3 linked regions of the Dongshaea marina genome follow. The protein of the gene in region 3 interacts with the protein of the main gene of each other region in a pairwise test. Links are inferred from orthologs where the notes say so. Each region holds a gene or a part of one and is shown on either strand. Other genes may lie near its edges.

Evidence for each region.
Region 1: the proteins of rlmB (region 3) and DB847_RS19620 interact in binary tests that used the Escherichia coli proteins (3 or more experiments, as listed by UniProt). The link is inferred for Dongshaea marina from one-to-one orthologs.
Region 2: the proteins of rlmB (region 3) and tsaE interact in binary tests that used the Escherichia coli proteins (3 or more experiments, as listed by UniProt). The link is inferred for Dongshaea marina from one-to-one orthologs.

Annotation. Positions count from the first base shown.
Region 1 is NZ_CP028897.1:4,200,310-4,211,262, reverse strand. What follows is about bases 7,954-10,953. They hold DB847_RS19620 (NAD(P)H-hydrate dehydratase), read left to right. Parts: upstream 7,954-8,727; coding sequence 8,728-10,179; downstream 10,180-10,953. Other genes in these bases: DB847_RS19610 (N-acetylmuramoyl-L-alanine amidase), read left to right, coding at 10,743-10,953; tsaE (tRNA (adenosine(37)-N6)-threonylcarbamoyltransferase complex ATPase subunit type 1 TsaE), read left to right, coding at 10,232-10,705; queG (tRNA epoxyqueuosine(34) reductase QueG), read right to left, coding at 7,954-8,729. Also shown: DB847_RS19680 (methyl-accepting chemotaxis protein), read right to left, coding at 84-1,961; DB847_RS19675 (SLC13 family permease), read right to left, coding at 2,121-3,539; asd (archaetidylserine decarboxylase), read right to left, coding at 3,752-4,612; small ribosomal subunit biogenesis GTPase RsgA, read right to left, coding at 4,657-5,700; orn (oligoribonuclease), read left to right, coding at 5,788-6,333; DB847_RS19630 (hypothetical protein), read left to right, coding at 7,100-7,555; more of queG, read right to left, coding at 7,578-7,953. UniProt on the Escherichia coli protein: Bifunctional enzyme that catalyzes the epimerization of the S- and R-forms of NAD(P)HX and the dehydration of the S-form of NAD(P)HX at the expense of ADP, which is converted to AMP.
Region 2 is NZ_CP028897.1:4,199,278-4,201,988, reverse strand. Bases 1-2,694 are described here. They hold tsaE (tRNA (adenosine(37)-N6)-threonylcarbamoyltransferase complex ATPase subunit type 1 TsaE), read left to right. Parts: upstream 1-957; coding sequence 958-1,431; downstream 1,432-2,694. Other genes in these bases: DB847_RS19610 (N-acetylmuramoyl-L-alanine amidase), read left to right, coding at 1,469-2,694; DB847_RS19620 (NAD(P)H-hydrate dehydratase), read left to right, coding at 1-905. Outside these bases: more of DB847_RS19610, read left to right, coding at 2,695-2,711. UniProt on the Escherichia coli protein: Required for the formation of a threonylcarbamoyl group on adenosine at position 37 (t(6)A37) in tRNAs that read codons beginning with adenine.
Region 3 is NZ_CP028897.1:4,516,523-4,527,247, reverse strand. What follows is about bases 7,337-10,336. They hold rlmB (23S rRNA (guanosine(2251)-2'-O)-methyltransferase RlmB), read left to right. Parts: upstream 7,337-8,467; coding sequence 8,468-9,205; downstream 9,206-10,336. Other genes in these bases: DB847_RS25830 (GNAT family N-acetyltransferase), read left to right, coding at 9,236-10,129; rnr (ribonuclease R), read left to right, coding at 7,337-8,471. In the rest of the region: DB847_RS21145 (hypothetical protein), read left to right, coding at 5,434-5,691; more of rnr, read left to right, coding at 6,075-7,336; DB847_RS21120 (LA_2272 family surface repeat-containing protein), read left to right, coding at 10,397-10,725. UniProt on the Escherichia coli protein: Specifically methylates the ribose of guanosine 2251 in 23S rRNA.

The sequences.
Region 1 (10,953 bases), 320 kb from region 3 along the record:
TCAGCCAGGGAAAATACTTGAGCTGGCTCAAAACCTTCAAGGCTCCAGTGGAGCCTTGAAGGTGATGGGGATACATTGAGGGATTAAATCTTGAACTGACGGACCTGTTGATTTAACTCCTGCGCGATATTTCTTAGCTCTTGAGAGAGCTGATTGGAGTTTTCAGCTTCACCGGACAGCTCGTCGGAAACATCTTTAACGGCTTGCAGGTTACGGCTGACCTCATCGGTAACTGCTCTTTGCTCCTCGGCTGCACTGGATATCTGAGTCGCCATGTCGGTGATCTGGTTAATGGACTCGGTGATCTGCTCCAGGGCAAGGGTTGCATTGTTTGCTTCCTCGACACTTCCCTGGGCCAGCTCCTGACCCTCTTTCATTGTGTGCACCGCATTTTGAGTATTCTTTTGTAGTGTCTCGATCATGGAGCGGATCTCTTCAGTCGAGCTGTGGGTCCGCTGTGATAATACCCGCACTTCATCGGCAACCACCGCAAACCCGCGTCCCTGTTCACCGGCTCGTGCGGCCTCAATCGCCGCATTGAGCGCCAGCAGGTTGGTTTGTTCGGCTATTCCCTGGATAGTCGAGAGAATGGTATTAATCTCTTGGGTGTTTTTCTCAAGTTCCAGAATGATATTGGAGGTATCTTCTACTTGGCTGGCCAGGGTGGTGATCGACAGCTGGTTACTGCTTATCACCTCCTTACCTTGTTCACAACTATTTGCCGAGCTGCGGGCCGCATCGGCTGTTTGTTCTGCATTACTGGCAACTTCATTTGCCGTGGCTGACATCTCATGGACAGCAGTGGCGATTTGAGATATCTCATTTTGCTGAGTCGCCAGCCCCATACTGGTTTTTTCTGCCACCTCATTTGAGGCCTGTGATTGCTCCCCAAGGTGGACAGATGAGCTGGATATATCCCCCACCATGGCATGTAGCTTTTCGACAAAGGCATTGACGTGGCTTGCCACGGTACCAACTTCATCCATGTGCTCAATCTTTAGCCTTTGTGTTAAGTCGCCGTTTCCTTTAGATAGATCCTCCAGAGCCAGCGACATACTTTGTAGTGGTGCAAACAGCTTGTTGATGACAAGGTAGGCGATACCTACAACGATCAGAAATTGGATCACTCCAAAAATGACTGAGTCTTTGATAAGTTGATTGACTGAGGAGTAAGCAACAGATTGTTCTGTGACCAGACCTAAGAACCAATTCGAATCAGGGACCTCTTTGATTTTTACCAGTTGAGCTTCATCATTGAGGATCATCTCACTGGGGCGAGTTTGATTTGCTAACTGCTGGATGCGTGAAGGCGTTAGCTCTGGCGATATCTCGGTGCTGGCTTTAAGACTCAATGCTTTATCTGGATGGGCAACGATGAGCCCATCTTTATTCACCAGAAAAGCATAGGTTCCGGCCTTTTTAATGGAGAGCACATCCTTGACGACATCTGTTATCGCAACATCAGCCCCGATCACTCCGGTAACATTTCCCCGGGTAAAGGGCTCAGCAATGGTGAGTACAACAGTTCCTGTGGCGAGGTCGTTGTAAGGAGGCGTGACGATTAACTTACCGGCGGACTGAGCTTGTTGATACCAGGGGCGCTGACGGGGATCAAAACCTTCAGGCCAGGGCCAGGGCTTACTGCTGAGGATCCCTCCGGTTGAAGTGCCCACATAAACCAGATCAAAGTGACCAGAGCGCATCGTTTGGTTGAGAAAATCCAGAGGCTGCTCATCTTTAGTGAAAGCCTCTTTGGCGGCCGCTGTGATCTGCTTGCGGGCACTAAGCCACTTATCGATGCTCGAGGCCGCGGCCGTTGTCAGGGTTTCCAGAGATGAGCTTATCTCCGCGGTTGTCTCAGACTTGAGCTCTTTGACGGTTAACCAGGTCTGGGCGAGAGAAACCAGGGCGATGACGATAGCCAGTGCCAGGATCAATTTATTTTTTATTGAAAGGTTCATCTGTATCTTCCCTGTCAGTGATTGCCTTCAGGATGGATCTTTAGAGTCGGTATACTATTCAAACTAGACCAGTTTGGCGGTGAAGGGACTTTCTTTGAGTAGGGAAAGGCAGAGGGCACAGACAGAAGCGACGGATAGCAGCTTCTGTCTGTGTCTTGATTAGATAAGTTTACTGACCGCCATCGCCAGATAGATAAGAAAAAGCCCACTTCCCCCGAGAATGATGCCTGTCTTCATCAGATCCCGGGTTTCAATGAGGCCACTGGAGTAGGCCAAGGCATTCGGCGGGGTGCTCACAGGTAAAATCATCCCTAAAGAGGCTGAGAGAGCTACGAAAACCAGCAATGAGGTTTGCCCGCCAAAGGGAAGCAGTGAGTCTGCTGAGCTGCCGATCGCAGCGGCAATTGGCATCAGCAGGTTAGCCGTTGCCGTATTGGACATGAAGTTTGCCATCAGATAGCAGACCAGGGTCATCACTATGATGATCACCGGACCATCGAGCTCATCAAAACGGATGGCATGAGCCAATTTGACCGCCAGCCCGCTCTTGTCCAGCGCCAGCCCCATGGCGATACCACCTGCGACCAGCCATAACACATCCCAGTTGATCTGTTTGAGCTCCTGTTTAGTGATGATCCCGGTCAGAGAAAAGACCGCCAGCGGGATGATGGCAACCACATAGGTGTTCATCCCGTGCCAGGCGGTGGTCAGCCATAACAGTATGGTGGCAGCAAAGGTGATATAGACGATCCAGGGTTTAACGCCCTGCTGGAATTTGCCCTCCAGGTCAATTTTTAGCTCCGGCGTCTGCGCCGGGTAGAGTTTTCTCAGCAGCAACCAGCCGATCATCAGCTGTACAGCGACAAAGGGAATTCCGAATGACATCCACTGGGCAAAGCTGATCCCTCCATTCTGCAGGTACTGCATGGCGATCGCGTTGGGAGGCGTGCCGATCGGGGTGCCGATCCCGCCGGTGTTGGCCGCAATCGGGATCGCCAGGATCAAAGCCTTAAGTCCGGGATCCTGAGCTGAGTTAGCGGCGATTAACGGGCCGATGATCGCCATCATCATCACTGTGGTGGCGGTATTGGACATAAACATGGAGAACATCGCGGTGATCAGCATCAGCCCCAGCATCACGAAGTGAATTTTTTTTCCAAATGGCCTAAGCAGCACCCGCGCCAGATTGGCATCCAGCTCATATTTGGAGGCGGCGATGGCTAATGAGAAGCCACCCAAAAACAGGATGATGATCGGCGAGGAGAAAGAGCCCAGCAGCATCTTATAGCTAAGCAGGGCTCCCAAAGGATGGCCAACGCCATCGCCGTGGCTGATCAAAAAATGCAGCCCCTTATCGGAAACGCTGATGAGTAGCAGGGTGATGATCAGCAGTGAGGTTGCAAAAACCGGTACCGGCTCCAGCACCCAGAGCAGAGCCGCCATGATGAAGATGGCGATGATTCGATGCTGAACGACGGTTAGCCCCTCAATGGGAAAGCTATGGGTTGGGATCAACAGGATGATCCCGGTAATGATGAGGGTGATCACTAACTTACTCAGTGCGATCCTGTCACTCATAGGGCGTTGGCTCCATTATCCGCCGAGGGCCAGAAGGATGATATCTGGCAGCTTACGTTCTGAGGTTAAGGTTTATGGTGCTGGATTTACCCTGGGGTTTCCACTTAAATTCCGGAAAAGCTTGTCGCAGGTCACAGGGGAGTGGGAGGGAGAAAATATGTTGCCTCTGAGCTCTCAGGGCCATGGGGCCCGAGAGCTGCTGTGAGCTTGAATTAGGCTTTCTGAGCCAGGGGCTCACCCATGCGGGTCTTAAAGCCAGAGGCAAGTTCGGCCTCAAACGCAATCGAATCTTTAGGGAACAGGCAGACCACGGTACTTCCCAGCTTAAAGCGTCCCATCTCATCACCCTTTTTCAATTTGGGAGCCGTGGTCTCAGGGTAGCTCCACTGCTGGATTTTCTTTCCTGCTGGTGGAGTAACCGTACCGGACCATACGGTTTCTATGCTGGCCACTATGGTTGCGCCGACCAGCACCATCGCCATCGGGCCAAATTCGGTTTTGAAGATACACACCACACGTTCATTGCGGGCAAAAAGCTCAGGGACATTTTCTGCGGTCAGCGGATTCACTGAAAACAGCTCTCCCGGGATATAGATCATCGATTCAAGCTCACCATCACAGGGCATGTGGATGCGGTGGTAATCACTTGGAGCAAGATAAATGGTTGCAAACTGACCCGCATCGAAACGTTCAGCCAGCTCCTTACTACCGCCCAACAGGGTGCGGGAGCTAAAATCATGGCCCTTAGCCTGGATGATCCGCCCCTCCTTGATCGCGCCTAGCTGACTGATAGCCCCATCAACCGGTTGGGCTAATACATTGTCACCTTCGCAGATGGGCCGGGCTCCCTCTTTGAGGGCTCGGGTAAAGAACTGATTAAAGCTCTTGTACTGCTCCGGCTGCTCGAACTCAGCTTCATCCAGGCTGATCTGATAACGCTTCATGAAGGTACGAATCAGGTATTGGGTCAGGCTACCGCACTCGGCTGCAGCCAGCAGGCCGACCAATCGGGAGATCAGGTGCTTGGGCATGCAATACTGAGCGGTCACTTTCAGGGTGTCTAGGATACTCATGGTTCGTATTTACTCTTGTGTGTCTGGGGATGCGATGCCGAAAATCAGCTCTGAGGGCGCTGCCGGGTCGGCTGATCCTGCATCGAATCCAGTATCTTATGATAGCTTTGATAACGCTGCTGGCTGATGGTTCCCTCTTCAACCGCCTGACGAATCAGGCAGCCGGGATCATCGCCGTGGCGGCAATCGCGAAACTTGCAGCCACCGATAAACTCGCGAAGCTCTTTAAAGCACCAGGTGATCCTCTCGACCGGAATATCCCACAGCGAGAACTCGCGAACTCCCGGGGAGTCGATGAGCTCACCGCCGCTGGGGAAGTGGTAGAGACGGGCCGTGGTTGTGGTGTGCTGACCAAGGCCAGAGTTTTCTGAGACTTGGTTGGTTACAGCTTCAACTTCCGGCATCAGGGCGTTGATGAGAGATGACTTACCGACTCCCGACTGTCCCACAAAGATACTGGTCCTGTCTTTGAGCAGGGCATGGAGGGCATCGAGTCCCTCACCGGTTTCACAGCTCAGGCACAGTGTCTGGTAGCCCAGCTCCTGATAGAGTTGCAGTTGTTGGTCAAGGGATTTCCGGGAGGCATCATCCAGCAGGTCTATCTTATTAAGCAGCAGGATCGGTTTGATCTCGACATTTTCTGAGGCCACCAGGTAGCGATCGATAATATGGGACGAGAACTCAGGAACCACGGCCGAAACGATAATGATTTGATCAATATTCGCCGCCACCGGTTTGATCCCGTCATAGTAGTCGGGACGGGTCAGCAGGGATTGGCGGGGATGAACTGCCTCAACTACGCCGTTGATCCCCTGTGAGGGGTCGTTTTCCTTCGCATTTCTCCATACGACGCGGTCACCCGTGACCAGGCTGGAGATGGTGCGGCGGATATTGCAGCGGAATATATCTCCGGATGAATCCTCTATGTCAGCGTGTTGACCAAATCGACTGATCACCCGCCCCTCTTGGGCAGGGCCAAGCTGAGAATCGTCAAATTTAGACTCATCCTTTTGATAATTAAGACGTTTTTTAAGGTTGCTACGCACCCTGCGCTGCTGACCCTGACTAAGTTTTTTTCGTTTGGCCACAAAAATTTGATGGTTTGATGCAGAATAAAGCCCTTATCATACAACTATATGCCTAAAATTACCTATAAAAGGCTTGGTGTAATTCACATGTCTTGTAAAGAGAAAAACCTGATTTGGCTGGATATGGAGATGACAGGGCTTGATCCTGACATTCACCATGTTCTGGAAATTGCCACCATAGTGACAGATCTCGACCTCAATATTCTGGCTGAGGGACCGGTTATTGCCGTACACCAGCCCGAGGAGGTGCTTCAGGAGATGGATGAGTGGAATACCAGAACCCATGGTGCATCTGGTCTTATCCAGCGGGTGAGGGAAAGTAAACTTGATGAAAAGATGGCGGCAGCCGAAACCGAGAAATTCCTGAACAAATGGGTCAAGCGAGCCAGTTCTCCTATGTGTGGTAACACCATAGGGCAGGATCGCCGTTTCATGCACCGTCATATGCCTGAGCTGGAGCGTTTTTTCCATTACCGAAATGTCGATGTCAGCAGTATTAAGGAGCTGGTGCGCCGCTGGAAACCCGAGGTCCTCGATGGCCTGGTGAAAAAAGGTACCCACCAGGCTCTGGATGATATCCGCGAATCAATTGAAGAGCTCAAGTACTACAGAAAGCATATTTTTACCATCTGATATCAGATGATTTCATAGAGAGCGGAGCCATGGGCTCCGTTTTTTGTTGGCAAAATCAACATCCCCGGTACAAAAAAACACCCAGCTGAAATAATCGGGATAAATTTCAAAAAAAACTTGAATCAACGGCGAATACTCTTATAATTCGCAGCCCGTGTGAGGACACATTTTGCGGGAATAGCTCAGCTGGTAGAGCACAACCTTGCCAAGGTTGGGGTCGCGAGTTCGAATCTCGTTTCCCGCTCCAAGTTCTCTCACACAAATTTGATTGCGGGAATAGCTCAGCTGGTAGAGCACAACCTTGCCAAGGTTGGGGTCGCGAGTTCGAATCTCGTTTCCCGCTCCAAATTTTCGAAGACCAGATATGCGGGAATAGCTCAGCTGGTAGAGCACAACCTTGCCAAGGTTGGGGTCGCGAGTTCGAATCTCGTTTCCCGCTCCAAATTTTCGAAGACCAGATATGCGGGAATAGCTCAGCTGGTAGAGCACAACCTTGCCAAGGTTGGGGTCGCGAGTTCGAATCTCGTTTCCCGCTCCAAGTTTTCGAAGACCAGATTATGCGGGAATAGCTCAGCTGGTAGAGCACAACCTTGCCAAGGTTGGGGTCGCGAGTTCGAATCTCGTTTCCCGCTCCAATCTCTCCTATTTTTCCAATTTAAAGCAAATTTAACCCAGCTATCCTGAACCTGATCCGATCTATTTTGCTGCTTATTTGTGCAGTTGCGGTTTATACTGAAACTGATCTCATTCAAGGAGGAGCACGACAGTGCGATTCAAACAGGTCAATGATCTACTCAACTATCTTGTGACGGTCCACCAGACCATCCGTGATTATTACGTCAAGATGGAGGAGGAGAGCTGTCAGGAGCGCAGCAAGCTGTTACTCCAATTTATGCAGCAGTGTGAAGATGAGGCTTGCAACAATATTCGGGCTTTTCAGGACGACGCCAGTAAGGCTGTTCTGGATACCTGGTCGGATGCAGTCTTTGATGCAGACCCTTTGGCTCCCTTAGCAAACCTTGAGATACACCCTTATCTGGGAAGTGATGAAATCGTTTCGCTGGCAACGGATGTTGCTCAGGCTTTGATCGATCAACTTGAAAGGTTGGTTGAGGAGGCCCCGACCGACGGTACCCATGAAACGCTCGAAAACATCATCACCTCAGAGAAAAACCGCCTGCACAAGTTGGTGCACTCAACTCATCGTCTTGATGATATGTAAGAAGGGCGCTCCCGGTTAATGTTCAGGCATGGAACGGGAGCGCTTTTTTGATCCACCGGATAAGCCGCGCCTTCTGGCGGTTTTCGACTTGCTCCTGATCTTTTTTAAGTTTTTGCTGCTCTAACGCCCAATCGACATGCTCTTTGACCAGCTCTGAAGAGACCGCCTGCCGTTGTTCGAGTGCCTCGATAATTCGCGGCTGGTAGGGGGCATTGCCAAGGGCCACTGCCAGGTTTCGCTGCCAGCGTTCAAAGCCGATGCGCCGAATCGGCGAGCCCTCAGTCACCTTGAGAAACTCGCTCTCACTCCAGGAAAAAAGCTCTAACAGTTCCGGTTGGAGCAGTTGCTGGCGTGGCGAAAAATCGCTTTCTTGGGTCACAGGTGCATAACGATTCCAGGGACAGATCAACTGGCAATCGTCGCAGCCGTAAATCCGGTTACCGATAGCAGAGCGTAGCTCCGGGGGAATTGGACCTGCATGCTCTATGGTCAGGTAGGAGATGCAGCGCCTGGCATCCAGCTGGTAGGGCGCGACAATAGCTCCGGTGGGGCAGGCCTTGATACAGGCGGTGCATTTACCACACTCCGGGTTTGCCGGCGCATCCATGGGCAGGGGAAGGTCGATTAGCAGCTCGCCGATAAAAAACAGTGACCCCTGCTGCTGATTTAGCAGCAGGGTGTGCTTGCCTATCCAGCCGAGCCCTGCCTGCTCGGCCAGAGGTCGCTCTAAAATTGGCGCCGAGTCCACAAAGGGGCGGTAGTTGAGCTTTAGCTCTGGCAGAGCTTGCTGCAGGCGTTCCGCCAACAGCTTAAGCTTTTTGCGGACAACCTTGTGATAATCTCTTCCCAGCGCATAGCGGCTGATATAGCCAAGGGTTGGATCTTCCAGAGTCGTGGCGCAGCGGGCATCTTCGGGCATATAGTTGATGCGAGCACTGATGACCCGTAGCGTTCCGGGCAGAAGTTCACCCGGGCGGGCCCGCATCAGGCCGTGACGTGCCATATACTCCATCTGTCCATGAAATCCCGCATCCAGCCAGGATTGCAGCAAAGGCTCGTGGGCTCTGAGATCCACCCCACAAATCCCGATGCTATCAAACCCTAGCTCAGCCCCCCATTGCTTGATATCTTGGGCAAGATTATGGAGTTGTGACTGAGATGGAGTATTAGACATGGCCGAGACGCTCACCCAAATAGCGCACACTCTACCACAGACCCTGTGGCGTGCGCAGCAGATCCGCAAAGCTGAGCCTGAGCTGGCCAAAGCCCATGGGATCTCCATGTATACCCTGATGGAGCGGGCCGGTGAAGCGGCTTTTGATTGCCTCAAAGTCCAGTGGCCGGAAGCCCGGCGTCTGTTAATTATCTGCGGTGTCGGTAATAACGGAGGGGATGGCTATGTTCTGGCCCGGCTGGCTCGAAGAGCGGGCTATCAGGTAGAGCTAGCTCAGCTTAAAGATTCCAAGCGGCTGACCGGCGATGCGGCGCAGGCCCGCGATCTCTGGCTTGAGGCCGGAGGAAGTATTCATACTCCCGCTGAGGTCAACTGGCAGGCGCCGGAGTTATTGATCGATGCCCTGCTCGGCACCGGGCTCAGTGGTGAGGTGCGTCCCGAGTTCTCTGATCTCATCGCACGAATCAATCAGGCGCCGCAACCCGTGCTCTCCTTGGATATCCCCTCGGGGCTGGATTCAGACAGTGGGAGCATACTAGGCTGCGCCGTGAAAGCTCAGGCCACCATTACCTTTGTCGGAATAAAGCGGGGAATGCTGACCGGACAAAGTGCAGACTATGTGGGAAAACTTTATTTTGCAGGTCTTGGGATCGCCTCAGGTCTTGATGCGCACTACCAGCCCGCCGCTATGCGTGATGATTACCAGAGCTTATCCTGCTGGCTCAAGCCTCGTTCCCGCTATGCCAACAAGGGAGCTTTTGGGCGGCTGATGCTGATAGGCAGTGCCCTGGGGATGCCCGGAGCGATGCAACTTGCCGGAGGTGCGGCACTTCGCTCCGGAGCCGGGCTGGTCCGGGTGTGCTGTGCTTCAGAAAACTACCTGCCCATGACTTCGGTGCACCCAGAGCTGATGGTATGTTGCGATGATCCGGCGCCTTATTGGAGCTGGGCCAGCGCTCTGGTGATTGGACCCGGGTTAGGGCAGCAGCGGTGGAGTCAGGAGATGCTCGACCTGGCCCTTGCTCAGGACAAGCCTCGGGTTATTGATGCCGATGGACTGAATCTTTTGGCCCGGCAGGGGCCAGCAGCCCTGGAGGGGGAGAGTCATATATTGACTCCCCACCCGGCCGAGGCTGCCCGGCTGCTCAATTGCTCGGTGGAGGAGGTGGAAGCGGACCGCTTTGCCGCGGTGCAGAAACTTCAGGAGCGCTATGGGGGAGTGGTACTGCTAAAGGGCAGTGGGACCCTTATTTGCGATGGCCAATCCGTCTATCTTTGTCACGAAGGAAATCCCGGGATGGCAAGTGGTGGGATGGGCGATCTGTTATCTGGTATCATTGGCGGATTATTGGCTCAGGGCCTAAGCTGCACTCATGCGACACGCCTCGGAGCCGCAATTCATGGCGAAGCCGGTGATCGGGCCGCCACCGGGGGGAGCGGGGGATGTTAGCCTCGGATCTCCTGCCCTGGATCAGAACATTGATGAATCCTGAGATTAGCCGTTGATGACAGAAATTAGATTACAACTTGAGAATGAACAGGCCACCGTAAGTTTGGGAGGTCAACTGGCCAAGGCATGCCAGCAGTCCGTCGTGATTTTTTTACATGGGGAGCTGGGGGCCGGTAAGACGACCCTGAGCCGGGGTTTTGTGCAGGGGATGGGCCATACCGGACGGGTAAAGAGTCCGACCTATGCTCTGGTTGAGCCCTATCAATTGGGGGAGTGGAGCGTCAGTCATTTTGATCTTTATCGCCTTTGTGATCCCGAAGAGCTGGAATATATGGGGATCCGTGACTATTTTGCGGATAACAGCCTGTGCCTTATCGAATGGCCGGAAAAGGGCAAGGGGATGTTACCCGAGCCTGATCTGGAGCTGTGGCTGGCCTACCAGGGAGAGCAGCGGGTGGTAAGGATTCAGGGACATACAGAAGTCGGCAAAGCGATCGTTCGGGCAGTAGGAAGCAGTGAGCATTAAAAAATATGGATGGCCCCTTTTAGGGCTATGGCTGGCGATGCTGGCCTTTTCATCTGTTGCAGCAAACCGGGTTAATAGTGTTCGGGTCTGGTCAGCCCCGGACAAGGTTCGGGTGGTCCTGGATCTCAGGGATAAGCCTGATTACAGCTATTTTACCCTGACCAAGCCCAATCGCCTGGTGGTGGACCTCAGCAACACGAAAATGGGGGTTAACCTCAGCAAGCTTGAGTATAAAAAGAGCCTGCTGC
Region 2 (2,711 bases), 320 kb from region 3 along the record:
CCGTGAAAGCTCAGGCCACCATTACCTTTGTCGGAATAAAGCGGGGAATGCTGACCGGACAAAGTGCAGACTATGTGGGAAAACTTTATTTTGCAGGTCTTGGGATCGCCTCAGGTCTTGATGCGCACTACCAGCCCGCCGCTATGCGTGATGATTACCAGAGCTTATCCTGCTGGCTCAAGCCTCGTTCCCGCTATGCCAACAAGGGAGCTTTTGGGCGGCTGATGCTGATAGGCAGTGCCCTGGGGATGCCCGGAGCGATGCAACTTGCCGGAGGTGCGGCACTTCGCTCCGGAGCCGGGCTGGTCCGGGTGTGCTGTGCTTCAGAAAACTACCTGCCCATGACTTCGGTGCACCCAGAGCTGATGGTATGTTGCGATGATCCGGCGCCTTATTGGAGCTGGGCCAGCGCTCTGGTGATTGGACCCGGGTTAGGGCAGCAGCGGTGGAGTCAGGAGATGCTCGACCTGGCCCTTGCTCAGGACAAGCCTCGGGTTATTGATGCCGATGGACTGAATCTTTTGGCCCGGCAGGGGCCAGCAGCCCTGGAGGGGGAGAGTCATATATTGACTCCCCACCCGGCCGAGGCTGCCCGGCTGCTCAATTGCTCGGTGGAGGAGGTGGAAGCGGACCGCTTTGCCGCGGTGCAGAAACTTCAGGAGCGCTATGGGGGAGTGGTACTGCTAAAGGGCAGTGGGACCCTTATTTGCGATGGCCAATCCGTCTATCTTTGTCACGAAGGAAATCCCGGGATGGCAAGTGGTGGGATGGGCGATCTGTTATCTGGTATCATTGGCGGATTATTGGCTCAGGGCCTAAGCTGCACTCATGCGACACGCCTCGGAGCCGCAATTCATGGCGAAGCCGGTGATCGGGCCGCCACCGGGGGGAGCGGGGGATGTTAGCCTCGGATCTCCTGCCCTGGATCAGAACATTGATGAATCCTGAGATTAGCCGTTGATGACAGAAATTAGATTACAACTTGAGAATGAACAGGCCACCGTAAGTTTGGGAGGTCAACTGGCCAAGGCATGCCAGCAGTCCGTCGTGATTTTTTTACATGGGGAGCTGGGGGCCGGTAAGACGACCCTGAGCCGGGGTTTTGTGCAGGGGATGGGCCATACCGGACGGGTAAAGAGTCCGACCTATGCTCTGGTTGAGCCCTATCAATTGGGGGAGTGGAGCGTCAGTCATTTTGATCTTTATCGCCTTTGTGATCCCGAAGAGCTGGAATATATGGGGATCCGTGACTATTTTGCGGATAACAGCCTGTGCCTTATCGAATGGCCGGAAAAGGGCAAGGGGATGTTACCCGAGCCTGATCTGGAGCTGTGGCTGGCCTACCAGGGAGAGCAGCGGGTGGTAAGGATTCAGGGACATACAGAAGTCGGCAAAGCGATCGTTCGGGCAGTAGGAAGCAGTGAGCATTAAAAAATATGGATGGCCCCTTTTAGGGCTATGGCTGGCGATGCTGGCCTTTTCATCTGTTGCAGCAAACCGGGTTAATAGTGTTCGGGTCTGGTCAGCCCCGGACAAGGTTCGGGTGGTCCTGGATCTCAGGGATAAGCCTGATTACAGCTATTTTACCCTGACCAAGCCCAATCGCCTGGTGGTGGACCTCAGCAACACGAAAATGGGGGTTAACCTCAGCAAGCTTGAGTATAAAAAGAGCCTGCTGCAGAAGATCCGTGGCAGTACGCCAGCTAAGAAGGGCAGCTACCGACTGGTCTTTGAGCTTAAACAGCCGGTCAAGCCTGTGTTGTTCCCTCTGCAGCCGGTGAAACCCTACGGCGATCGTTTGGTGATCGACCTGCCTGTTCCCCAGGGAAAACAGGTGGCAAAGGTGACCCATAGCAAGCCTCAGGTGTCACAACCTAAGGCCGTTAAGCCTTTTCCATTGGTGATAGCCATAGATCCGGGCCACGGAGGAGAAGATCCTGGCTCAATCGGAGCTCATGGTCGCTATGAGAAAACCGTGACTCTGGCGATCGCTAAGCGCCTGCAGAAGCTTATTAATCAGCAGTATGGGATGAAGGCGATCCTAACCCGCACCGGTGATTATTATGTTGGCCTGACTCAGCGTAGTGAAATCGCCCGTAAGAGCGGGGCAAATCTGCTGATCTCGATTCACGCCGACAGCTTTGCCAGCTCTCAGCCCAGGGGGGCTTCGGTCTGGGTGCTCTCCCTGCGCCGGGCCAATCGTGAGATGGGTCGCTGGCTGGAGGATCAGGAGAAGCAGTCCGAGTTGTTGGGTGGGGTCGGCAAGGTGATAGCCAAGACCGACCCCAACCCCTATCTGACCCGGACTTTCCTGGATCTTTCCATGGATCGCTCCCGTGCCGTCGGCTATGCGGTGAGTCTGGATGTGGTCAGGGAGCTCAAGCGGGTCGCTTATATGCACAAAGATGATCCCCAGCATGCGAGCCTTGCGGTGCTGAAATCGCCGGATATCCCATCACTATTGGTGGAGACCGGCTTTATCTCTAATCCTCACGACAATAAACTGCTGTTTAACGATGGCTACCGGCAGAGAGTCGCCGAGGCCCTGTTTCGCGGGATCAAAGATTACTATCTGCAGCATGCCCCCAAGGGCTCCATGTTTGCTTTGCGCTATGGTGTGAAAAAATACGTGGTCCAGCGCGGAGATAGTCTGTCGGTTCTGGCAAAACGCAATGGAACCAGCATGAGCTCTATTCGTAAACGCAATAACC
Region 3 (10,725 bases):
AGCGATAAAACATATTTTATCTCTTTATATTGTTGAGTGACTATATAAGTTAATTCAGTGATTAAAGAGAGCAATGATTTAAATTGAAGAGTTTGATCATGGCTCAGATTGAACGCTGGCGGCAGGCCTAACACATGCAAGTCGAGCGGAAACGAGAAGTAGCTTGCTACTTCGGCGTCGAGCGGCGGACGGGTGAGTAATGCATAGAAATCTGCCCAGTTGAGGGGGATAACCACTGGAAACGGTGGCTAATACCGCATAAGCCCTTCGGGGGAAAGAGGGGGACCTTCGGGCCTCTTGCGATTGGATGAGTCTATGTGAGATTAGCTAGTTGGTGAGGTAAGGGCTCACCAAGGCGACGATCTCTAGCTGGTTTGAGAGGATGATCAGCCACACTGGGACTGAGACACGGCCCAGACTCCTACGGGAGGCAGCAGTGGGGAATATTGCACAATGGGGGAAACCCTGATGCAGCCATGCCGCGTGTGTGAAGAAGGCCTTCGGGTTGTAAAGCACTTTCAGCGAGGAGGAAAGGGTGCGTATTAATACTGCGCATCTGTGACGTTACTCGCAGAAGAAGCACCGGCTAACTCCGTGCCAGCAGCCGCGGTAATACGGAGGGTGCAAGCGTTAATCGGAATTACTGGGCGTAAAGCGCATGCAGGTGGTTTGTTAAGCCAGATGTGAAAGCCCGGGGCTCAACCCCGGAATAGCATTTGGAACTGGCAGACTAGAGTCCTGGAGAGGGGGGTAGAATTTCCGGTGTAGCGGTGAAATGCGTAGAGATCGGAAGGAATACCAGTGGCGAAGGCGGCCCCCTGGTCAGAGACTGACACTCAGATGCGAAAGCGTGGGGAGCAAACAGGATTAGATACCCTGGTAGTCCACGCTGTAAACGATGTCAACTTGAAGCTTGTGACTATAAGTTGTGGGTTTCGGAGCTAACGCGTTAAGTTGACCGCCTGGGGAGTACGGCCGCAAGGTTAAAACTCAAATGAATTGACGGGGGCCCGCACAAGCGGTGGAGCATGTGGTTTAATTCGATGCAACGCGAAGAACCTTACCACCCCTTGACATACTGAGAATTTTCCAGAGATGGATTAGTGCCTTCGGGAACTCAGATACAGGTGCTGCATGGCTGTCGTCAGCTCGTGTCGTGAGATGTTGGGTTAAGTCCCGCAACGAGCGCAACCCTTGTTCACAGTTACCATCATTAAGTTGGGGACTCTGTGGAGACTGCCGGTGATAAACCGGAGGAAGGTGGGGACGACGTCAAGTCATCATGGCCCTTACGGGGTGGGCTACACACGTGCTACAATGGCGGATACAAAGGGCAGCGAACTTGCGAGAGTAAGCGAATCCCATAAAGTCCGTCGTAGTCCGGATTGGAGTCTGCAACTCGACTCCATGAAGTCGGAATCGCTAGTAATCGTGAATCAGAATGTCACGGTGAATACGTTCCCGGGCCTTGTACACACCGCCCGTCACACCATGGGAGTGGGTTGCAAAAGAAGTAGGTAGCTTAACCTTCGGGAGGGCGCTTACCACTTTGTGATTCATGACTGGGGTGAAGTCGTAACAAGGTAACCCTAGGGGAACCTGGGGTTGGATCACCTCCTTACCTATGCGCTTTATCATGCTAGTGTCCACACAGATTGTACTGTTCGATTTATATAAGAGTTTCTATGGGTCTGTAGCTCAGTTGGTTAGAGCGCACCCCTGATAAGGGTGAGGTCGGTAGTTCAAATCTACTCAGACCCACCAATTCATTCCGATGCATCGTTATGAAAATCGTCGCTTAGTGAACTAAGCGTCCTCATTTCATGCCTTGTCTCGAAAGGAATTGGTATGACATAGAGTTGGGGCTATAGCTCAGCTGGGAGAGCGCCTGCTTTGCACGCAGGAGGTCTGCGGTTCGATCCCGCATAGCTCCACCAATTCTCGAGAAGTCAGAGAGATGCATTGATGTATCTCTGTGACTTTTCTTGTATAGAAAGTCTTGTTCTTTAAAAATCTGGAAAGCTGATTAAATTCAAAGTTCTTTAGACATAACAAGTGTCTTGGAAACTTGAGGCGGAAAACAACTAATACATTAGTTGCTTTATGACCCTGAGTTCATTTGGGGTTGTATGGTTAAGTGACTAAGCGTACACGGTGGATGCCTTGGCAATCAGAGGCGATGAAGGACGTGCTAACCTGCGAAAAGGGTTGGTGAGCTGGTAAGAAGCGTTATAGCCAACCATGTCCGAATGGGGAAACCCACTCACTTTAGTGAGTATCTCATGCTGAATACATAGGCATGTAGAGGCGAACCCGGGGAACTGAAACATCTAAGTACCCGGAGGAAAAGAAATCAACCGAGATTCCCTAAGTAGCGGCGAGCGAACGGGGATTAGCCCTTAAGTTTGATATGAGCAAGTGGAACGGTCTGGAAAGTCCGGCGATAGAGGGTGATAGCCCCGTACACGTAAGCGAATATTGAATGAAATCGAGTAGGTCGGGACACGTGGTATCTTGACTGAACATGGGGGACCATCCTCCAAGGCTAAATACTCCTGATTGACCGATAGTGAACCAGTACCGTGAGGGAAAGGCGAAAAGAACCCCTGTGAGGGGAGTGAAATAGAACCTGAAACCGTGTACGTACAAGCAGTGGGAGCATCCTTCGGGGTGTGACTGCGTACCTTTTGTATAATGGGTCAGCGAGTTACTTTCAGTGGCGAGGTTAACCGAATAGGGGAGCCGTAGGGAAACCGAGTCTTAACTGGGCGAATAGTCGCTGGGAGTAGACCCGAAACCCGGTGATCTAGCCATGGGCAGGTTGAAGGTTGAGTAACATCAACTGGAGGACCGAACCCACTAACGTTGCAAAGTTAGGGGATGACCTGTGGCTGGGGGTGAAAGGCCAATCAAACCGGGAGATAGCTGGTTCTCCCCGAAAGCTATTTAGGTAGCGCCTCGGACGAATACTATTGGGGTAGAGCACTGTTTCGGCTAGGGGTCATCCCGACTTACCAACCCGATGCAAACTCCGAATACCAATAAGTACTATCCGGGAGACACACAGCGGGTGCTAACGTTCGTTGTGGAGAGGGAAACAACCCAGACCGCCAGCTAAGGTCCCAAAGTTATCACTAAGTGGGAAACGATGTGGGAAGGCCCAGACAGCCAGGATGTTGGCTTAGAAGCAGCCATCATTTAAAGAAAGCGTAATAGCTCACTGGTCGAGTCGGCCTGCGCGGAAGATGTAACGGGGCTAAGTGATACACCGAAGCTGCGGCAGCATACTAGTTATGCTGGGTAGGGGAGCGTTCTGTAAGCCTGTGAAGGTGGATTGAGAAGTCTGCTGGAGGTATCAGAAGTGCGAATGCTGACATGAGTAACGATAATGGGGGTGAAAAACCTCCACGCCGAAAGACCAAGGGTTCCTGTCCAACGTTAATCGGGGCAGGGTGAGTCGACCCCTAAGGCGAGGCCGAAAGGCGTAGTCGATGGGAAACAGGTTAATATTCCTGTACTCGCTGTAATTGCGATGGAGGGACGGAGAAGGTTAGGTGGGCCAGGCGTTGGTTGTCCTGGTGAAAGTGCGTAGGCTGAGTGTTTAGGTAAATCCGGACGCTCATTAGGCTGAGACACGAGACGAACATCCTACGGGATGGAAGCCATTGATACCCTGCTTCCGGGAAAAGCTTCTAAGCTTCAGATTACAGAGAATCGTACCCCAAACCGACACAGGTGGTCGGGTAGAGAATACCAAGGCGCTTGAGAGAACTCGGGTGAAGGAACTAGGCAAAATAGTACCGTAACTTCGGGAGAAGGTACGCCGCTGATGGTGAAGTCCCTTGCGGATGGAGCTGTCGGTGGTCGCAGTGACCAGGTGGCTGGGACTGTTTATCAAAAACACAGCACTGTGCAAACTCGAAAGAGGACGTATACGGTGTGACACCTGCCCGGTGCCGGAAGGTTAATTGATGTCGTTATCCCTCGGGAGAAGCGGTTGATCGAAGCCCCGGTAAACGGCGGCCGTAACTATAACGGTCCTAAGGTAGCGAAATTCCTTGTCGGGTAAGTTCCGACCTGCACGAATGGTGTAACCATGGCCACGCTGTCTCCACCCGAGACTCAGTGAAATTGAAATCGCTGTGAAGATGCAGTGTACCCGCGGCTAGACGGAAAGACCCCGTGAACCTTTACTACAGCTTGGCACTGAACATTGAGCCTGCATGTGCAGGATAGGTGGGAGGCTTCGAAGCGGTAACGCCAGTTATCGTGGAGCCATCCTTGAAATACCACCCTTGCATGTTTGATGTTCTAACCTCGGTCCATTATCTGGATTAGGGACAGTGTCTGGTGGGTAGTTTGACTGGGGCGGTCTCCTCCCAAAGAGTAACGGAGGAGCACGAAGGTGGGCTAAGTACGGTCGGACATCGTACGGTTAGTGCAATGGCATAAGCCCGCTTAACTGCGAGACAGACACGTCGAGCAGGTACGAAAGTAGGTCATAGTGATCCGGTGGTTCTGAATGGAAGGGCCATCGCTCAACGGATAAAAGGTACTCCGGGGATAACAGGCTGATACCGCCCAAGAGTTCATATCGACGGCGGTGTTTGGCACCTCGATGTCGGCTCATCACATCCTGGGGCTGGAGCAGGTCCCAAGGGTATGGCTGTTCGCCATTTAAAGTGGTACGCGAGCTGGGTTCAGAACGTCGTGAGACAGTTCGGTCCCTATCTGCCGTGGGCGTTGGATGATTGAGAGGAGTTGCTCCTAGTACGAGAGGACCGGAGTGAACACACCTCTGGTGTTCGGGTTGTCACGCCAGTGGCACTGCCCGGTAGCTACGTGTGGAACTGATAACCGCTGAAAGCATCTAAGCGGGAAGCAGGCCTCAAGATGAGTCATCCCTAAGACTATAAGTCTTCTGAAGGGCCGTCCGAGACTAGGACGTTGATAGGCAGGGTGTGTAAGCGTTGTGAGGCGTTGAGCTAACCTGTACTAATGACCCGAGAGGCTTAACCATACAACACCCAAGTGAGAGACGCTTGTGTGTCTTAAGAACGAATTAATCACTTTCTGGATTTAAGTTTTTTGTCTGGCGACCATAGCGCGGTGGCCCCACCTGATCCCATTCCGAACTCAGAAGTGAAACGCCGTAGCGCCGATGGTAGTGTGGGGGTTCCCATGTGAGAGTAGGTCATCGCCAGACTTTGATTTTGGAGCGGTAGTTCAGTTGGTTAGAATACCGGCCTGTCACGCCGGGGGTCGCGGGTTCGAGTCCCGTCCGCTCCGCCATATCGAAAGCCCCAGCCGAAAGGTTGGGGCTTTTTTGCATATCATCCCTATATCAAACTTACCCTGAATCTCTCAGACGACCTCGCCAGAACCTCAGCGGCGAACCATGCTTAACTTAGTCATGGCCGAGGAGTGTGCACTATGTTCAGGCTCAAGTTATTGATAGCGTGTGGCGGGCTGTTTATCTGCCTGGCGGCATTTGCGATGCCAGGCCGAATGGGTGGAGCACCACAAAGAGGCCAGCCAACCCATACACCTCAGGTTGTGAAGCCCGGCGTCACACCTCACTGTATCGAGGCTGAGTGTGGCGATATTCAAGGCGTCAGCCCGGTGCAACAGCGTGAGCAAAGAGTCGTGAAGCCGGTGCCTCGTCCCCCTTTAGTTCGCGGACGAGGTTAACTCAGGTAAGCTAAATCGCCGAATATCTCACAAAAGGTTGAGCTTGCCTGATAAAAAGCGTAAAAAGCGGTTCAAGCCGAGTGTTTTTTATAATCAACGGGTGATTCCCTGCCCGAATTCAGGCACTCTTGAGATGACTTTCAGGAGGCTCTGATGTGATGGGAACTGAAATATTTGAGCTGATAGGGCTGATAGCGATCTTGGTGTGTATCGCAGCAGCAGCCTTTGTTGCTCCGAAACAGAATCCGAAAAGGACCAAGAAAAAATTTATATGACGAAAATAAATGGGTTGCGGTGCAATCCAATATCTACTGCCTGCCATCATAGATCCGCTGTGTGGCATACATTTATAGTAATGACCGACCTTCAAAAGCGAGTATCTTATGCCAGCCGATCCCCACTTTGAGCGAGAGGCTCAGAAATACGAAAACCCGATCCCCAGTCGCGAATTTATTCTGCAAATGATTGAGGAGCGAAAAGCCCCTGCCAGCTTTGATCAGCTGGTTAAACTGCTCAAGCTCGAAGAGGAGGAGCAGACCAAGGCCCTGCGCTATCGATTGCGAGCGATGGAGCGTGATGGCCAGCTGGTATTTACCCGCAGTCGCTGCTATGCGCTTCCGTCACGACTGAATATGCTCCAGGGATATGTGATGGGGCATAGGGATGGCTATGGCTTTTTCCGCCCGGACGATGGAGAGGGCGATCTCTTTTTATCGGCACGGGAGATGGAGCAGCTGATGCACGGTGACTACATCCTGGCTCAGGCCAATGGTGAGAGTTACCGCGGCAAGAAGGAGGCTCGCCTGGTGCGGGTCCTCAAGAGCCGGGAAAATGAGATCGTAGGTCGCTACTTCATTGAAGATGGGATTGGCATGGTGGTGCCTGATGATCAGAGGATCTGTCAGGATATTATCATTCCGCCCGAAGAGAACCGGGGTGCTCGTCAAAGCCAGATCGTGGTTGTTGAGCTGATCCACCGGCCATCGCGCCGGCGCAATGCGGTCGGGCGGATCACCGAGGTGCTGGGCGAGCAGATGGCGCCGGGGATGGAAACCGAGATGGCCCTGCGCACTCACGGCATTCCCCATACCTGGCCCGAGGAGGTCACCAAGGCTGTCAAAGGTCTTAAGGAGGAGGTACCGGAATCGGCCAAGAAAGATCGGATGGATCTGCGAGAGCTGCCACTGGTCACCATTGATGGCGAAGATGCCCGGGACTTTGATGATGCTGTTTTCTGTGAGCGAAAGCGCCTTGGTGGCTGGCGGCTGTGGGTTGCCATTGCCGATGTCTCTCATTATGTGAAGCTTGGCACCGCTTTAGATAAGGAAGCTTATACCCGGGGTAACTCGGTCTATTTTCCTGATCAGGTGGTCCCCATGTTACCCGAGGTGCTCTCCAATGGCCTGTGTTCGCTGAACCCCAAAGTTGATCGCCTGTGTATGGTCTGTGAGATGACAGTCTCTAAGGCGGGTCGGCTTTCCGGGTACAAGTTTTATCCTGCGGTGATGAACTCTCATGCGCGGCTGACCTATACCAAGGTAGCGGCGATGCTGGAGGGGGATAAGGAGCTACGTGAGCAGTATGCGCCCCTGGTTCCACATATCGAGGAGCTGCATAACCTCTATCAGGCTTTGAATGCGGCCCGTAAGGTGCGGGGTGCGATGGAGTTTGAATCCCAGGAAACGCGCTTTATCTTTAATGCCGAGCGTAAAATCGATCATATCGTGCCCCTGGTGCGTAATGATGCGCACAAGCTCATCGAAGAGTGCATGATCCTGGCAAACATAGCGGCAGCTCGCTACGTGGATAAGCATAAGGCAGCGGCTTTGTTCCGTACCCATGCCCGCCCGGGTGAGGAGAAGTTAACGGCATTCCATAGCTTCTTAGGGGAGCTCGGATTATCTCTCAATGGTGGCAACCAGCCCCAGCCGAAGGATTTTGCCGAACTGGCTCGCAAGATCGAGGGACGCCCCGATGCCGAACTAATTCAGACCATGCTGCTGCGTTCGATGAAGCAGGCTATCTATGAGGGTTCAAACGAGGGGCACTTTGGGTTGGCATTAACCGCCTATGCACATTTTACTTCACCGATCCGCCGCTATCCGGATCTGATTCTGCACCGGGCCATCAAGTATCTGTTTAAGAAAGAGCAGGGGCTGTTTAAGAAGAAGTGGACCTCGGATGGTGGCTTTAACTACCAGCATGATGAGACCGATGGCTTGGGGGAGCACTGCTCAATGACGGAGCGGCGCGCCGATGATGCGACCCGCGAGGTTTCGGATCGCCTCAAGTGTGAATTCATGCAGGATCATGTCGGCCTTGAGTTTGATGGGGTAATCGCGGCGGTGACCGGCTTTGGCTTTTTTGTGAGACTCAGGGAGCTGCATATCGATGGCTTGGTCCATGTCTCCAGCCTGCAGAACGATTACTACCAGTTTGATCCGCAGCGCCAATCTCTGATCGGTGAGAGTTTCCGCCGTGTCTATCGTCTCGGTGATGAGCTCAGGGTCAAGGTGGTGCGGGCCGATCCGGAGGATCGCAAGATTGACTTTGAGTTGGTGGGTGAAGATAAGGGTAAGCAGCGTCGCTCCCGGCCTGGCAAGAGCTCAGCAAAGCCTGTTAAAACATCTGGTGCCGAAAAGGAGAAGGGGGCGAGAGCCTCCACCAAACGTCGTAGCAGCACTTCCGAAAAGAAAGCGCCAAAAAAGAGATCAACAGAGAGTAGCAACAAGCGCCCACGGCGCAAAAGCAGCAAGCAGGTAAAAAAGAGTAGCAAATGAGTCATGAATTAATTTTCGGCATCCATGCCGCCAGCAGTGCCATAGAGAGAAGCCCGGAGCGGATCATTGAGGCTTTTGTGATGCAGGGACGCCTCGATCAGCGGCTGATGCCGCTGCTCGAGCAGCTTAAAGCCTATGGGGTTTCGATTCAGACCATGTCACGCAAGAACCTGGATGACAAAGCCAAAGGAGGTCGTCACCAGGGGATCATGTTGAGATTACGTGAGGCGCCAAGGCTCAATGAACAGGATCTGGAGGAGCTGCTTGATAAGAGTGAATCTCCGCTGTTGTTGGTGCTTGATGGGGTGACCGATCCCCACAACATTGGAGCTTGTCTGCGCAGCGCCGATGCGGTGGGTGTCACGGCTGTGGTGGTGCCTAAGGATAAATCAGGCGGTCTGAGTGGTACCGCCCGCAAAGTGGCCTGCGGTGCGGCTGAATCTGTTCCCTTCATTCAGGTGACTAACCTGGCCCGGACTCTCAGATCTCTCCAGGAGCGAGGGATCTGGATTGTGGGCACTGCAGGAGAGACGGATGTTGAGCTTTATCAGGCCCAGCTCACCGGGCCCATGGCTCTGGTGATGGGAGCCGAGGAGAAAGGGATGCGCCGCCTGACCCGGGAGTGCTGCGATCAGTTGATTCGGATCCCTATGGCTGGCGCTGTCTCCAGCCTTAATGTCTCGGTCGCCACCGGGGTTTGCTTGTTTGAGGCGGTGCGTCAGCGTAGAGTGTAAATTTCAGATTTCCCGGGGAGAAGTTGAGCGATGCACAGTCAGGAGCTGCGCTGGAGTTGTCAGCGCTTTTGCGAGCTAAGTCCAGAAGAGCTTTATCAGATATTGGCACTTCGTAGCCAGGTGTTTGTTGTCGAGCAGCAGTGTGCCTATCTGGATCCCGATGGTCAGGACCGCCTCTCGGGAACTTATCATCTGTGTGGTTGGCAGGGGGAGACCCTGGTTGGCTACCTACGCCTGCTGGCTCCCGTGTCCGCTGAGTATAACCAGGCGATGATCGGTCGGGTGGTGGTGTCGCCCGCACAGCGGGGCCAGGGGATCGCCCATCACCTGCTGGAGCGTGGGGTTGCTGAGTGTCGTCGGCTGTGGCCAAGCTCTAATATCGGGGCCCATGCCCAGAGCTATCTTGAGGACTTTTACCTGCAGCATGAATTCAGGGTTGCAGGTGAAGAGGAGCTGGAGGATGGGATCCCCCACAAGATGATGCTTCTCTGCTCCCAGGGACAGCTCGAAGCCAGGGTTGTCGATTTTTCGGGTCAGAATGCTGAAGCGATCGCCTATGTTCGGGAGCAGGTATTTACCCTGGAGCAGGGAATTGATGCCGCCATCGACCTCGATGGGCTGGATCCGGCTTCAACCCAGGTGCTGGTCTATGAGGGGGAGACTCCTGTCGCCACCGGCAGGATGCAGTCCGATGGACATATCGGGCGGATTGCCGTCTTAAAAGCTCATAGGGGCAGCGGTGTAGGGCGTCTGGTGGTCGAGACTCTCATTGAGTCGGCCCGCCTCCAGCAGCTCCCCAGGGTCTATCTGGGGGCCCAGTGCCATGCGATCGACTTCTATCAGCAGCTTGGCTTTAAGGCCTACGGCAGTGAGTTTGAAGAGGCCGGGTTACCCCATCAGATGATGGAGCTGAATTTCGACTGAGACCCTCCCTTTCATCGGTTAGCTGGTTTTTAGTTTGTGACGGCAGCTTTCAGTGTTACTACTGAAAGTTGCCGTTGATATTTCCGACAGACAAACAATCCAGGATAATAAAATGAAACTCAGACCCGTGACCCTCGCCCTGTTAGCATTGGCATCCGCCTCGGCTATGGCTGCTGAGCCAGCTCAACCAACTCAACAAACTCAGCCCGTACAGCTGTCGGTTCCCAACAAGAACTTTCCTAATGACAATGTAGAGGGGGGCGGCTGGTGCTGCTCTATGGACAAACCGATAAGGTGTCCGGTGTGGACTTTGCCCTGTTTGGTCTGTCGGATGTGAACCAGTTTAAGGGGTTACAGTTTGGTTTTTTTGGAGCAAACCGCAACCGGGCCGACATGACGGGTGCTCAGCTTGGCCTGGTCAACTGGAATGATAATACGGCAACCGGCGCCAGCCTGGGCCTGATGAACTACACGGGAGGCGCTTACACAGGTGCCCAGTTTGGCCTGCTAAACCTGAATCAGGGGCCGTTGAAGGGAGCTCAGCTCGGTTTTGTTAACTTTGCGGATAACCTGACAGGATTGCAGTTTGGCCTGAT